2 regions of the Mongoliitalea sp. genome follow, and region 1 is predicted to be linked to the other one. Evidence: riboswitches for the same ligand, from Rfam matches in the RefSeq annotation. Region 1 holds a riboswitch; the other holds the start of a gene.
What was found. A riboswitch is a leader RNA that binds a small molecule or an ion and turns the genes downstream of it on or off. The one in region 1 is predicted to bind S-adenosylmethionine.
Positions count from the first base shown of each region.

Region 2: linked by a shared signal. The riboswitch ahead of ACXIUD_RS02765 (homocysteine S-methyltransferase family protein) and the one ahead of ACXIUD_RS14810 (trans-sulfuration enzyme family protein) in region 1 are both predicted to bind S-adenosylmethionine.

Region 1 is NZ_JBSZCK010000040.1:143,374-151,310, reverse strand. Features, by position in the region: gene msrB (peptide-methionine (R)-S-oxide reductase MsrB) at 1-163, shown strand, start outside; gene ACXIUD_RS14820 (alpha-ketoglutarate-dependent dioxygenase AlkB family protein) at 152-757, opposite strand; gene ACXIUD_RS14815 (hypothetical protein) at 851-1,261, shown strand; SAM riboswitch class I at 1,369-1,471, shown strand; gene ACXIUD_RS14810 (trans-sulfuration enzyme family protein) at 1,676-2,845, shown strand; gene ACXIUD_RS14805 (hypothetical protein) at 3,115-3,522, shown strand; gene pgi (glucose-6-phosphate isomerase) at 3,671-5,323, opposite strand; gene ACXIUD_RS14795 (hypothetical protein) at 5,379-5,930, opposite strand; gene fahA (fumarylacetoacetase) at 6,132-7,403, opposite strand; gene ACXIUD_RS14785 (S9 family peptidase) at 7,576-7,937, opposite strand, start outside.
Region 2 is NZ_JBSZCK010000011.1:123,185-131,121, forward strand. Features, by position in the region: gene metF (methylenetetrahydrofolate reductase [NAD(P)H]) at 1-513, opposite strand, end outside; gene metH (methionine synthase) at 524-3,226, opposite strand; gene ACXIUD_RS02765 (homocysteine S-methyltransferase family protein) at 3,219-4,265, opposite strand; SAM riboswitch class I at 4,321-4,420, opposite strand; gene ACXIUD_RS02770 (RidA family protein) at 4,543-5,106, shown strand; gene ACXIUD_RS02775 (hypothetical protein) at 5,103-6,410, opposite strand; gene ACXIUD_RS02780 (PAS domain S-box protein) at 6,456-7,937, opposite strand, start outside.

The DNA of each region.
Region 1 (7,937 bases):
AGTAAGAAGTAAACTGGGAGATTCTCATTTGGGACATGTGTTCAATGACGGTCCTAACCCAACCAGTTTACGCTATTGTATGAACTCTGCTGCTATGAAGTTTATCCCATTGGCCGAAATGGAAAAAGAAGGCTATGGCAGTTACAAATGGCTAGTAAATTAATTTCCGGAATGTCAAATTAATCCTTCCCCCCAAGACCTTTTTGGTTTTGGGGATTTGATGCTCCCAAAAGTGTTGACACTCCCCTTTCATCAAGAGTAAAGAGCCATTTTCCAGCTCAATTGACTTTTTGAGCTGTTTGTTTTCGTAGTGTCTTAATTGAAATGCACGGGATGCACCAAAGCTTACCGACGCAATGGTAGGATTTCCACCCAGCACCTTTTCATTATCCCGATGCCATCCCATACTATCTGCACCATTTCGGTAGTAGTTGAGCAATACGTGAGTGAATTTTTCTCCAGCTTCCTGTTCTACCGCATTCTTTATGTCAATCAAAAAATCTGTCCATGCCACTGGAGTCATTTCTATACCCGAATACCCATAAGGTTTGGAAGGGTCTCCGTATAGGGCGGTTAATCGAGGTTGCATCACCTGCTTCCCAAACATCCAAATAGGCTCTTGTTTCCAGGCTATTTCATTCAAAAGCTTCTCCCAAAAATAAGCTGATTGGTCGCCAGTAAAGAATTCGTGATAGTAATATGCCTCTCCTTGTACAGGCAATAAATTTTCTTGTGGTGAAGCGTGAAAGAGTTGCATACTGTAACAATAGTTCTTCTGAGGAATTGTTTACAAAAAGTAGAAAATCCACAGAGCTTTTCTTACTTTTAGTTAAAATTCATCAACACACACATGGCAAAATTTTTAAAAATCAGCATTCCTATCCTCATCTTAGTGCTTGCAGCATTGATTTATTGGAGATATTTCTTCGTTTTTGGCGAAGGAGTCAAGGGTGGCACACTCAATTATTTCGAGAAAAAAGGCTTTGTATTCAAAACTTGGGAGGGTAGATTGGTACAAGAAGGCTTCCAAAGTCCCACTGCCGGCGCACTTCAAAGCAATGAATTCCGCTTTAGCGCACAAGGGGATAATGTAGCCAATCAACTCGAGCGGGCAAGCGGTCGATTTGTAGAAGTGCGCTACAAGGAATACCTCAATGCACTTCCATGGAGAGGAGCTTCCAAATATGTCATTTATGAGGTAGTAGAAGTTGGCGAACGAGAAGGGGGAAGTAATCGGGATATTCCGTCCAATAAAGATTAATTTGTTTCAACAATAGCTGTCACAATGAAGAATCACCGTAGCAGTAGATTTTACAAAATTTGCTTTTCTGCGTTTGTGTATTTTTCTTTGTGACAGATTCTTTATCTGATTTATAAAGAAGAGGCGAGAGAACAGGCTCATTGACCCTCTGGCAACCACTCCAAGCGAAGGAAAAGGTGCCAAAACCTGCCCAAATGGGGACTATAAATTGGCAACTATGTACGTAACTATTTCCTTTCTTCAATATACTTTCCTCAGACGACCATATTCGTCTTTGATTTTTTCTGTTAACTATTCAATTATCTATTTCCATTTATCACACTATCAAGCTCTTATTTACTGGATTCAAAAAATCTGGCAACGGCATTTTTATACTATTCATAATCAATCAAGAAACAGATTAATCTAACATATATGGCTAATTTCGAAACCAACGCTATCAGAAACATCCCCGGAAATCCTCATCAGCGAGAGCACTCCACTCCTATTGCTTTGACATCTTCCTTCACTTTTGAAAATGCAGAAGAAGCCAGACAGATGTTTGCTGATGAAATCGATGGAAATATCTACTCCCGCTACTCCAATCCGAATACCGCAGAATTGATTCATAAAGTATGCGTAGCTGAAGGTACAGAAGCAGGTATTGCTACTGCTTCGGGCATGGCTGCCATGTTTGGTTCAATTGCCTCCATCTTACAGCAAGGAGATCATATTTTGGCTGCGCGCTCCTTATTTGGTTCTACGCATCAATTACTGACACGCATTTTTCCAAAATGGGGAATTACCTCCACCTATGGAGATATATCAGACTATAAAAATTGGGATCGCTTGGTTCAACCAAACACCAAGATGCTTTTTTTGGAAACACCTTCCAATCCTGGTTTGGAGATCATTGATTTGGAATGGGTCGGGAAATTTGCTGCTGCCCATAGCCTGATTTTGGTAGTCGATAACTGCTTTGCTACGCCTTACCTACAGCAACCTGCCAAGTGGGGTGCACATATAGTAACCCATTCCGCCACCAAATTCATCGATGGTCAAGGAAGAGTATTGGGAGGACTTATCTTAGGTACCAAGGAACTAATGGATGAAGTCACTTACTTCACAAGACACACGGGACCATCTATGTCTCCTTTCAATGCCTGGGTGTTGGCAAAAAGCATGGAAACCTTAGCGGTAAGAATGGACAGGCATTGTAGCAATGCACTGGCAGTTGCTACCTATTTCCAAGATAGCAAAGACGTGGAATTTGTTAAGTATCCGTTCTTGAAAACACATCCCCAATACGAGCTGGCACAAAAACAAATGAAACTGGGAGGTGGAATTATCACCCTTAACCTTCATGGTGGACTGACACGAGCCCAGCGCTTCATTGATCAGTTGCAGATGATTTCCATTACCCCTAACCTTGGAGATAGCAGAAGTATCGTAACTCACCCAGCCTCCACCACCCATAGTAAATTAAGCCCTGAGGAACGCGCCCTTGTGAGTATTACTGATGGCCTGGTAAGGATTTCGGTAGGTTTGGAACATCAAGATGATATTATCGCTGATATAGAGCGGGCCTTGGAGAAATCGAGATAGGGATATTGAGCTAGATAGATTTTTAGGAGTAGATAGTGATATATGCTTTGCGAAATAAATGGATATATGCCTAAGGCGGTATAACAGGGGCGTGTGATAAAAAAGATTACACTCTGCCCGCTGTCCGAGATTATAAATCTCGGACAGTAGATGATGGGGATTTGTAATCCCCATTTGTGGAATTCATGTAGTTAATTCATGAGATTTTCGGTCATGCTTGTGGCGTTATGTCAATGCTATGCGTATTAGCTATAATCAAACTGTGAAAAATGAAAAATCAAATCTCATTTCTACTCTCACTCTGTTTTTTGTTTATCAGTTCATGCCAGCTGTTTGAAAGTGAAGATACATTTACCTGTACCTTAGATGCTGCATTCTGTAACCCTTTAATACAAGAAGATTTTGAAAAAATAGCCATTCCCGTCAATGCCTTTTTAGGAAGCTTGCCTTCCAATCTATCTGAACAAGAGGTTATTGATCGACTCATGGAGTGGATGATTTGTAAAAGTTGTGTAGACTCTATTGATTTTTCCTGCGTTTCTTGTTTATCTTCTTTTCCTCCTCAAAGCAGAATAGGATTTACTGTATTAAAAGATGGTCAACCCCAGCTTCATTACATGGATATTCTCATGAGTGAGCAACCAAGATTTATGCGAGTGTTTAGGTTTTCGGAGTGATTTTAAATACGAAAGCACTAGTGGGGTTGCAAATCCCTATTTATCTTTTTCACGAAATTACAAATTTTTAGAAGCAGAGAAGCGTCAAAAAAGCCTAGAAGTCTTTCTAATCCCCTAGGCTTTTCATTTGTAAATATGATACCAACTCTTAAGCTTCTTTTCTGAAGGATTTATATGCATTAATCAACCCATTGGTAGATGCATCATGACTGCTGACTGCTTCCTCTGATTCCAGTTCAGGAAGAATGGCATTAGCCAAGACTTTACCCAATTCAACACCCCACTGATCAAAGCTATAAATATTCCAAATGACTCCTTGCACAAATATCTTGTGCTCATACATAGCAATCAATTGACCTAGCGTATATGGAGTAATCTTTTTAACCAAGATAGAATTCGTTGGTCTATTTCCTTCAAAAACGCGATGCGGAGCAATTTTTTCAATGGCCTCTGATGACTTACCCGCTTGCTGCATCTCCGCTTTCACTTCTGCTAAAGACTTGCCATTCATCAAGGCCTCTGTTTGGGCAAAGAAGTTGGATAGTAATTTGGTATGATGATCACTCACAGGGTTATGAGAAATCGCAGGTGCAATGAAATCGCAAGGAATCAAATGAGTGCCTTGATGGATTAACTGATAAAAAGCATGCTGCCCATTCGTTCCTGGCTCACCCCAGATGATCGGACCAGTTGCATAAGAAACCTTTCCACCATCACGGGTTACATATTTACCATTGGATTCCATATTTCCTTGCTGAAAATAGGCCGCAAAACGATGTAAATACTGATCATAAGGCAAGATGGCCTCGGATGTTGCACCCAAGAAATTGGTATTCCATAAACCTATCAATGCCAATAAAACAGGAATATTTTTTTCAAATTTAGCTTCCCTAAAATGCTTGTCTATGCTATGAGCTCCGGAAAGCAGTGCCTCAAAGTTGTCATAGCCTATCGCACAGGCAATCGGTAAACCGATAGCAGACCATAAGGAATACCTTCCTCCTACCCAATCCCAGAAAGCAAACATATTTGCCGTATCAATCCCAAAAGCTGCAACAGCCTGGGCATTGGTAGATAAAGCCACAAAGTGCTTCGCAACCGCAGCCTCATCCTTTGCATGCTCTAAAAACCAACGTCTTGCCGAGTGGGCATTGGTCATAGTTTCTTGAGTAGTGAAAGTCTTGGAAGCAATAAAAAACAAGGTAGTCTCTGGATCTACTTGCTTCAAAGTTTCGGCTATATGCGTACCATCTACATTTGAAACAAAATAGATCGATAAGTCCGGATGCTGATACGGTTTTAGGGCCTCAGTCACCATCACTGGACCTAAATCAGATCCCCCAATACCGATGTTGACCAAATGTTTGATTGGTTTACCGGTAAAGCCCAACCACCTTCCTTGCTGAATTTGATCTGCAAAAGATTTCATTTGAGCCAAGACCTTATTGATAGCAGGCATGACATCCTCACCATCAACAAATACGGGAGCATTTGAACGATTTCTAAGTGCTGTATGCAAAACTGCCCGGCCTTCAGTTCCATTTATTGGCTGACCGGTAAACATCGCTTCAACTGCTTCTTGCAAGCCACATTCCGAAGCAAGGTTCACTAATTGATTCCTCACCTCATCAGTGACCCGGTTTTTGGAATAGTCTACTAAAATATCCTCCAATTGAATGGAATATTTCTGAAACCGATCAGTATCAGCGAATAAGTCTTTTATTTGAACAGTACCAAACTCTTGAGAAAGTTTAGTTAATTTTTTCCAAGCTTGTGCTTCAGTCGGATTAATTGCCTTCATGCATCTGTAGGTTTAATAGGATAAAGCGCAAAGTTAAAATTATTATTGAATCTGTTTAGAAAGCGTAGCCAAAACCTACACCTACCCATAGTGGCCAAAATCCATTATGGTTGAAAATTGGGGTAAGATTCGCTCGGAAGGTAAATCCCCCATCCACAGGAATTCTACGATAGCCTAAGTTCAAAACTCCCATAAATGCCGGTGTATTTCCTGAAGGAAGAATGAAATCGAATTCTTTGTAAGTTGTAGTAGGTCCCCCATTCCAATCTTCCCAACGATCTCTGTAATAAATAAAGGTTGTACCAAAACCCATTTCAAAAAAATGTGTATCCCTACCATAGAGCTTGTTCAACATGACAGGCATCGTTAAGAGACCTTCGGAAGTATTACCCCAACCTCTGTCTCTTCTAGCCCATCCACCGGCACCAATCCGCATGCCCCAAGAGTTGATATCATCTTTATCAAATCGGAAATCATAATTGAAGGAATAAGCCAAACCGGCACCGCCCAATTCAGCATAAAATGCTTGGGTTCCACCTTGTTGTTGCGCCTGAGCATTGAATGTCAATACTATAGAAAAACAGGCAATAATAAACAGTCTTTTCATGTTGTGTCAGGGAATTTAATTTCCAAAACTGAACATAAAATAATCAGAAACAAAAAATTTAGTTAATTATTTTTCTCCCGTTCGAAATTTAACAGCAATGGAAGTTTCCAAATCAGCATATAAACAAAAGAGCATCCATTCTCAGGTTTTGAGAAAAGATACTCTTTTGAAGTTAAACTATTCGCAAGTTAAAAACAACAATTATTTAGCTGGCAGAACTTTAGAGGCGACTTCACCAAAGCCTATGCGTACACCATCTTTTTCACAGAAACCTTTCATGATGACGGTATCTCCATCTTCAATAAATTTCCGCTCAGCACCATCTTCTAAGATTAATGGTTTGGTTCCTTTCCAAGCGAGTTCCAGCATAGAACCAAAACTATCCGGGGTTGATCCAGAAATCGTTCCTGATGCCATCATATCTCCTACATTCACATTACAACCGTTGATGGTATGATGAGCCAATTGCTGGGCAATATTCCAATACATGTACTTAAAATTAGAAGTACACACTTTACTTGCAGAACTTTCTTCCGGCTGGATAAAAACTTCTAATTGAATATCAAAAGCGTGATCAGATTCACAGGTTAAATATGGTAAAACTGGAACATCTTGCTCTGGGCCTTTAACTCGGAAAGGCTCTAATGCCTCCATCGTCACCACCCAAGGAGAAATGCTGGATGCAAAACTTTTACCTAAGAATGGACCTAATGGCACGTACTCCCAAGCCTGAATATCTCTTGCAGACCAATCATTGAATAAAACCATTCCAAAAATATGGTCTTCCGCTTGGTCGGTTGCGACTGAATCTCCCATTTTGGTGGTTTTCCCAACGATAAAGGCCATTTCCAATTCAAAATCCAATCGTCTGCTTGGGCCAAACTCAGGTTTCTCCATGTTGGGATCTTTGTATTGTCCCTTTGGTCTATGAATAGGTACTCCTGATGGAATAATTGAAGATGCACGACCATGATAACCCACAGGCAAATGTTTCCAATTAGGAAGCAATGCATTATTTGGGTCACGGAACATAGTTCCTACGTTGGTTGCATGTTCAATACTACTGTAAAAATCTGTATAATCACCTACCTTTACTGGCATCAGCATCTGTGCTTCCGAACGGTTGACCATGGCTTTACCTCTACAGGTATGCTCTTTAAGTGCGTCATTCTCATCCAATAATAAATCCTGGACTTTTTCTCTGACACGTCTGGTAACTGATTTACCAAGAGCTATAAAATCATTTAAAGCATCTCTTAAAAAGATATCATGTGGTAGTTGTGTCAAATCAGCAAAAAATCCTTCTTCATGTAACACAGATAAATCCACAATTTTATCACCGATGGCTATACCCACCCGGGCTGAAAGGCGCTTGCTTTGAAAAATACCAAATGGCAAATTATAAATGGTAAAATCAGAGTTTTTAGGCACAGAAACCCAAGATTGTAAGCTGGGTAATGGTTGGTTTGTCATCGTATAGATTTATTTTGGAGCTGCAAATGTAAGAAATAATGCTTTAAAAGGGAAAGTGCAAGGATTTTTCAAAGCTCTGAACAGTCTTATCTAGCTCAAAGTCAAGTATAAGTGATAATTATTCGCTGAATAACCGTAATGAATTACCTTCCTCTTAACTTGGATCAGAACTTCAGGCACGAATACCCAAAATATCAAATACAAAGGCATACTCTCTCGCCAACTCTTTCAAGCTTTCAAAACGTCCGCTTGCCCCACCATGACCAGCATCCATATTAGTATATAAAAACACATGATTGCTATCCGTCTTTAAAGTTCGGAGTTTGGCCACCCACTTGGCAGGTTCCCAGTACTGTACTTGGGAATCATGTAAACCGGTAGTAGCTAAAATATGAGGGTATGCTTTTGCTTCCACATTATCGTAAGGAGAATAGGAAAGCATGTATTCATACTCTTCCTGAATATTAGGATTTCCCCATTCTAACCACTCAAAAGTAGTCAACGGAATACTTTCATCCATCATCGTAGTGACTA
Region 2 (7,937 bases), on a different contig from region 1:
ATCCGTATGATAACTTGTCTCCGTTTCTTCGTGCAAATACTTGCCATGGTTCATCCCTACAATCTGTTTGACCAAATCTTTGGTAAATTCATGACCTCCTTCTTCCGGAACAAATTTATTGGCTGTCTTCGGAGCATCTCCACGCAAGGCAAGGATATTTTGTACACCAATAAAATTCAAGTCAATCAAGGCATTTTCCGTCTCCTCCTTGGTAAATCCTCCACAAAGCAAATGCGGTACTGCATCTACATGAAAGCGGTTCATGATAGCAGCACAGATTCCCACCGTACCTGGACGCTTTTTAGTAGCTACACGCTCCAATAAACCATTGGGATGCTTTTTGTAAATAAATTCTTCCCGATGATAGGTCACATCCACAAAAGGTGGTTTGAATTCCATCAAAGGAGCTATTCCATCACATAAATCCTGCATACTCTGCCCTTTCAATGGCGGGAGGATTTCAAATGAAAAAAGTGTTTGTTCTGCTTGCGTGATATATTCAGTAATTTTCATACGCTCTTAATTAACTTTCAATAGGTTGTTGAGATGGATTATAAGCTAAATTTGGAGATAACCACTTTTCTGCTTGAGCCATGGAAACCCCTTTTCTTCTGGCATAATCTGCTACTTGATCTTCTCCGATTTTTCCGAGCCCAAAGTACTTACTTTCAGGGTGTCCAAAATAAAAGCCAGAAACAGAAGAAGTAGGATACATAGCAAAGGAATCAGTTAAGGTGATCCCAGTGTGTTTTTCTACTTCCAATAAATCAAATAATGTTCGCTTCTCCGAGTGTTCCGGACAGGCAGGATATCCAGGTGCAGGCCTGATACCTGTATAGGCTTCTTTAATCAGAGATTCATTATCCAGATTTTCTGTCTGCGCATATCCCCACAATTCTTTTCGAACTAATTCATGCAAATATTCAGCACCTGCTTCGGCTAATCTGTCTGCCAAGGCCTTCAGCATGATGTCGTGGTAATCGTCGTGGGCTGCTTGAAACTCTTCCAATTTTTGTTCGATTCCCCAGCCTGCTGTCACCGCAAAACCTCCAAGGTAATCTTCCTTTTCCGGATGTAGGTAGTCGGCAAGCGATCGATTGGGCACTCCTTTACCTTTTTTACCTTGCTGACGCAGGAAATGGAAACTCACTTCTTTATCGGCGTCAATAATCGAGACATCATCTCCACTCCTTTTTACAAGAAATAAGCCGACTACTGCTTTTGCACTGAGCCAATTTTCAGCAATAATCTGATCTAGCATGGTATTCGCTTCCTGATACAATTTGGTGGCTTCTGTCCCCACTATGGGATCTTCTAAAATTTTTGGATACTTACCAGACAACATCCATGTACTGAAGAATGGTGTCCAATCAATGTACCTCCTTAAAATATTCAGATCTAAATCTTCCAAGACCGTAATCCCTGTTTGAATTGGCTTCACAGGAACATAATGATCCCAGTCAATAAACACAGGATTGGCTTTGGACTCCTCATAAGACACCAATTGCTTGATCTGTTGCTTGGCTTCATGTTCTATCCGTAATTGTCGGTAAGTCTCTTTGATTTGCACATGATAAGCTTCTCTGGTTTCCTCAGAAATGGATTCCCCCGCAATCGGAACTGATTTGGAAGCATCTGTCACGTGGATCACTGTGCCTGAGTAGACAGGATCAATTTTAACCGCTGTGTGGATTCTTGATGTTGTCGCCCCTCCTATCAATAAAGGAATCTTCAAGCCCTGACGCTCCATCTCAGAAGCCACATTGACCATTTCGTCTAAAGAAGGTGTAATCAAGCCGGAAAGCCCAATGATATCTACTTTGTTTTTGATGGCCTCGTCAATGATTTTTTGGGCTTCCACCATCACGCCCAAATCAATAATTTGGTAGCTATTACAAGCCAAAACCACCCCAACGATATTTTTACCAATATCATGCACATCTCCTTTGACAGTTGCCAACAGTATTTTCTTCACACTGCTTTGCTCCGCATTGAAGTCAGCATCCCCAACTTTGGGCATAAATGGCTCTAAATAAGCCACGGCCTTTTTCATAACACGGGCAGACTTGACTACTTGGGGCAAAAACATTTTGCCTTCACCAAACAAGTCTCCCACCACATTCATCCCATCCATCAAAGGACCCTCGATGACTTTCAAAGGATTTTGATAGTTCAATCGGGCTTCTTCCGTGTCCTCAATGACAAAGTCTATAATCCCTTTCACAAGTGCATGCTCAATCCTCTTTTCAACAGCATCCGATCGCCAAGCTTCGTTGATTACCTCTTTTTTACCCGAAGACTTGACGGTCTCGGCAAATTCCAGCAAAGCCTCTGTCGCTCCTTCGTGCCTGTCGAACAATACATCCTCCACTTTATCCAAGAGATCTTTCGGAATATCATCATATACTTCCAACATGGTAGGATTGACAATCCCCATATCCATTCCATGCTTGATGGCATGGTACAAAAATGCCGCATGCATAGCTTCTCGTACGCGGTCATTTCCACGGAAAGAAAAACTGACATTACTCACCCCTCCACTTACTTTAGCTCCAGGAAGGTTTTGTTTGATCCATTGGGTAGCCAAAAAGAAATCCAACGCATTTCTGCGATGCTCTTCCATCCCAGTAGCAACAGGAAAGATATTCGGGTCGAAAATAATGTCATGTGGATTGAATTTTACCACATCTACCAAGATGTCATAACTACGCTTGCAGATCTCTATCCTTCGCTCATAGGTATCTGCCTGACCTTGCTCATCGAAGGCCATTATCACCACCGCTGCTCCAAATTTTTTAATGGTTTTAGCCTGATGAATAAACTCCTCTTCCCCATTCTTCAAACTGATGGAATTGACGATGCTTTTACCCTGCACGCATTTCAATCCAGCCACGATAATCTCCCAACGGGAAGAGTCTATCATGATTGGAATCCGGCTAATCTCTGGTTCTGAAGCTATCAAATTCAAAAATCTTGTCATGGCAGCCACTCCATCCAACATCCCTTCATCCATGCACACATCCAAGACCTGTGCTCCTCCCCTTACCTGATCCAAAGCCACATCGAGTGCTTCATCGTATTGACCATTTAAGATCAATCGTGCAAATTTTTTCGATCCTGTCACATTGGTCCGTTCTCCAACATTGACAAAATTGATTTCTGGAGTGAAAACCAAAGGCTCCAAACCAGATAACTTCAACACTTCACTATGACGTATTTTACTCATCGCTACTCACTTCAAATTCTTTAATTCTTGGGGTATATTTCCCGGCAATTTCAGCAATTGCACGAATATGGTCAGGTGTGGTACCACAACAACCGCCCAATATATTGACATATCCTTCCTTTAAGAAAACTTCTATTTGATCAGCCATCTCTGAGGCTCCTTGGTCATATTGACCAAATTCATTGGGCAAACCTGCATTCGGATAAGCGGACACTAAGAAAGGCGCATTTTCAGCCAAAACTTTCAAGTACGGCCTCAACTCTTTAGCTCCCAAAGCGCAATTTAATCCTACTGAGAAAAGCGGTACGTGGGAAACGGAGATCAAGAAAGCCTCTGTGGTTTGCCCTGAAAGGGTTCTACCAGATGCATCTGTAATCGTCCCTGAAATCATTACAGGAACACCTCCTTCTTCTGGATTCAAAGGAATATTCCTTTGTTCAAAAACCTCTTGTATAGCAAAAAGAGCTGCTTTAGCATTCAAAGTATCAAAAATTGTCTCAACCAATAAAATATCAGCACCTCCATCCAACAAGCCTTTCACTTGCTCTTCATAAGCAGCCACTAACTGATCAAAGTTTATCGCTCTATAACCAGGGTCATTCACATCGGGGGAAATTGAAGCAGTCCGATTGGTTGGGCCTAAAGCACCCGCCACAAATCTAGTTCTTTCCGGGTTTTTTGCCGTAAACTCATCTGCTACTTCTCGTGCAATTTTGGCTGAGAAGAAATTGATATCATAAGCCAAATGCTGCAATCCATAATCTTCCTGAGCAATAGAAGTCCCCGAGAATGTATTGGTTTCAATAATGTCAGCACCCGCTTCAAAATAAGCAGCATGAATAGCCTTAATGATGTCCGGACGCGAAAGCGACAGTAAGTCATTATTCCCTTTTAAAGGTCTCGGGTGATTGGCTAGCTCTGCAGTCCTGAAGTCTTCTTCTGAAAGTTTATACCGCTGAATCATGGTGCCCATGGCTCCATCCAAAATTAAAACTTTTTGCTGTGCGAGTGCTATTAATTGTTCCGTTCTATTTTTCATAATCGTTATTAAAAAGCTTATACGAGCAGAACCGGAAGATAAAAGTTGAATCAACCGCTCATCTTTTTCCGGCATTTCCGGAAGGGGAATTAGCACCTTGCATTCAGGTTGCTAAGACGTCGTAGGGCCCATCCCTCGGTCTTTCTCGATAAGCAAGCTCAAATTTACAGACAAAAGGTGGAATTATTGGGCTTTTTTGCAAAATATTCGCTCTTTATCATCAAAAACATCAAAATCAAGGATGAAACTTGTGTAAATTGTAAACAAAAAAACCTGTATGAATTATCGATCCCTTCTGCTTTTACTCATTTTTGCTTGCCAGCCTGTTAAGGAACACTCAAGCAATGGATCTGAACTTCAACAACAAGAAATCACTGCTTGGGATGCAGATGCAAGACTTGAAGAATTAGGAATTGCGCTTCCCGAAATCTCCAATCCAATTGCCAATTATGTCCATGTAGTCCGCTCGGGGAATCTCTTGTTCTTGGCGGGTAAAGGACCACAACTTCCAGAAGGAGGATATATACTTGGAAAAGTTGGAAAAGACCTGAGCATAGACGAAGGCAAAGAAGCCGCAAGATTAACAGCTATCGCACAATTAGCAGTGCTCAAAGCAGAACTTGGTAGTCTCAATAAGGTCAAACAAATCGTTAAAGTCTTGGGAATGGTTCATTGTGAGGATGATTTTACCCAACATCCACAAGTGATCAATGGATTTTCTGATTTGATGGTAGGAGTTTTTGGTGAAAAGGGAAAACACGCAAGGTCGGCTGTAGGTATGAACTCCCTTCCATTAGGCTTTGCAGTAGAAATCGAACTGATCGTAGAAATTGAAGATTAAGGCCGAATACCCAAACTCACTTGCACATACGGGTTGCTCATGTAAGATGCCATTCCCAAGTCTCCTAACCTGTAAGCTCCCAGCGGCTGTTCATAGCCTGCATGTACTGCTGTGAAAACTTTGAAGAATTTACCCAAGGCAAGAGGAAGACCATAGCCCACATAAACCTCAGGCTTGACCATCAAACCTCGTCCTGTTAGGCGGCCATCAAAATCGGGCTCTTCAAATAAGGCTGGAAAATCAGGCTTGTTGGGATTATACAAAGTATATCTCAAATTCCCATATCCGAGACCTCCAAGTACGCCCATCTCAAGATTTTTAAACTCGAAAAATTTCTTCCCTAAATTAGCATATAATCGAACAGAATTGAGCGTATGCTCCAACTGCTCAGAGGCCTGCCCACTCATTCCAAGGTTATACAAATCAATACCGTAAAGCCAATCCTTACTATATCCCATGATTTTCAACCCCCAGTTATTTGGCCTTCCTGAAAAGGTATTGTATCCTTTCTCAGCTAATCGTTCATTTAATGCTGTCGGTGATGTAAAATTCATGCTCCCAAAAAAATGAACCCCAATATCAGCGTCTTTGTAAAAGTAATTGTGATCTGGTATGGAGATACCTGCTCCTAACCTTAGGAAAGCTCCACTTTGAATAGAGCTGAAACTTATGCCATTCAACTTCCAAGAATCTTCAAACGGTGAAAAAGAATAACCAAATTTAGCAATCAATTCCAATGCTTCACTCCGTCCCGGGATAGGCAAATCATACGCCATCTGAAATCCAAACTCCGTCAAAAATCCAGTCATATTGAGACTGTTTTGCTGTACGTTTCCATCTCGCAAAATATATCCTTGACGAGGATTGTCCATAAATTGACTAAATGTTGCAGGTTCATCCGGACGTAACATCTGAAAGTTCAAATATCCGGCCCCTACTGCCATGTAGTGTATCAACTGAAATCTACCTTCTTCTGTAAATGCAAAGCCAACATTCAACATGGCTCGAGATGTACGGTAACCAATCCTGTAATCATCGAAATCTGATCGAGGACCAGAACTTTGGATCAGTTCCATTCCCAAAATAAAATCATTAAAACGGGCCATATATCCAAGGGTAAAATTGGTGTACCCTTTTCGCATTGGACTTAATCCTTTGTCTGCCAATAAATTGTTAAACTCCCGCAAATTTGCTCCTGTGGTACCAATAGTACCATAAAAAGTAGATCTATTCGTCATTGAAGACTGCGCATGTAAGTCTTGGAAAAATAAAAGGCTAATCAGAAGTCCAGCTATTTTTTTCATTAGTGAGAATTTGATGTCAAAAATACAGCTAATGTGATGCAATCATCAAAAATTACTCAAATTATGTTGTAACAACTTGATAAGCTTTGCATACATATGATCTGGATTAAACGGTTTGGGTACGTATTCATTCATCTTCAACTCCTCAAATTTTTCCTGAATTTCTTCCCATGGTGAAGCAGTCATGGCAATGAGTGGCAAGTCCTTTATATGCTGATCTTCATGAGAACGAATAAAACGGGCAACATCTAAGCCATCCTTTCGAGGCATTTGAAGATCTAAAATCAATAAATCAAATTTTTCATCCGCCAAAACTTCGATAGCTTCCTGCCCGTCATTGACAATGGTGAAATTTCTTACACCCCATTTTTGCATAAATTTTCGAATCATTAACTGATTGACCACATTATCCTCCGCAATCAACACACGGGCCTCCCTTAAATTATCCTTTAATTCCTGAATAGGGGTTTGCGAGGTGTTACTTTCAGCTTGGGATGTTGCAAATTTGATGGCAAAATTAATCGTGGTTCCTTTATTTACTTGGCTATGGACGTGAATTTCACTACCAAACAACTGGATTAGTTTTTTAACAATAGCGAGTCCCAAACCTGTACCTCCAAACTTCCGGGTAGTCTCTGTGCTAGCTTGGGTAAATGCATTGAATATATCTTGAATTTTATCTTCCGGAATACCGATCCCTGTATCTTGTATAGTAAAATCCAGTAGGACACCGTTTATATGTTGTCTTTTACGCTTTACAACCACTTTTATAAAACCAGATTCTGTAAATTTAATAGCATTGGACAATAAGTTATTGATAATCTGAGTGAACCTAACTGGATCTCCAAGTAAATTATTGGGTATCTGTTGGTCAAAATCAAATATGATCTGAATGTCTTTTTCTCTTGCCTGAAATTTATAGGAGGAAATCAATCGATTGATTAAATTTTTGATATCAATGGGAATGCTCTCAATTTCCAACTTACCGGACTCCATTTTATTGAAATCCAAAATATCATTAATCAGACCCAGTAAATTTTCTGCCGAAAACTGTAAGGTTTTGAGATTCTCCAGTTGGTCTGGTCTAGGATTTTCTTCTATCAACAAGTGAGTCAATCCAATCACTGCATTCATTGGGGTGCGGATTTCATGACTCATGATAGAAAGAAACTGTGTTTTGGCGTTGGCCGCCATTTCGGCACGCTCTTTTGCCAAAATCAATTCCTTTTGTGCTTCCCGTAGCTTGGTGACATCCCGTGCAATGCCATTGTACAAAAAAACCCCATCACTACTGTAAATCAATTTACCATTTGAAGCAAAAGTCTTATAAGAATCATCTTTCGTTCTTAACTTAAACTCCAAAAACTGATTTTTAGACAAAAAATGTTCATCTAGTCTCAAAAACTCCTCAAATGCCTCAAGATCGTTAGGATGCATGTACTCTGTCAATTTGGAGCCAATCACTTTAGCTGCTTCAAAACCTAAGTACTGTTCTATATTGGGTGATAGATAAGTAATGGTTAGATC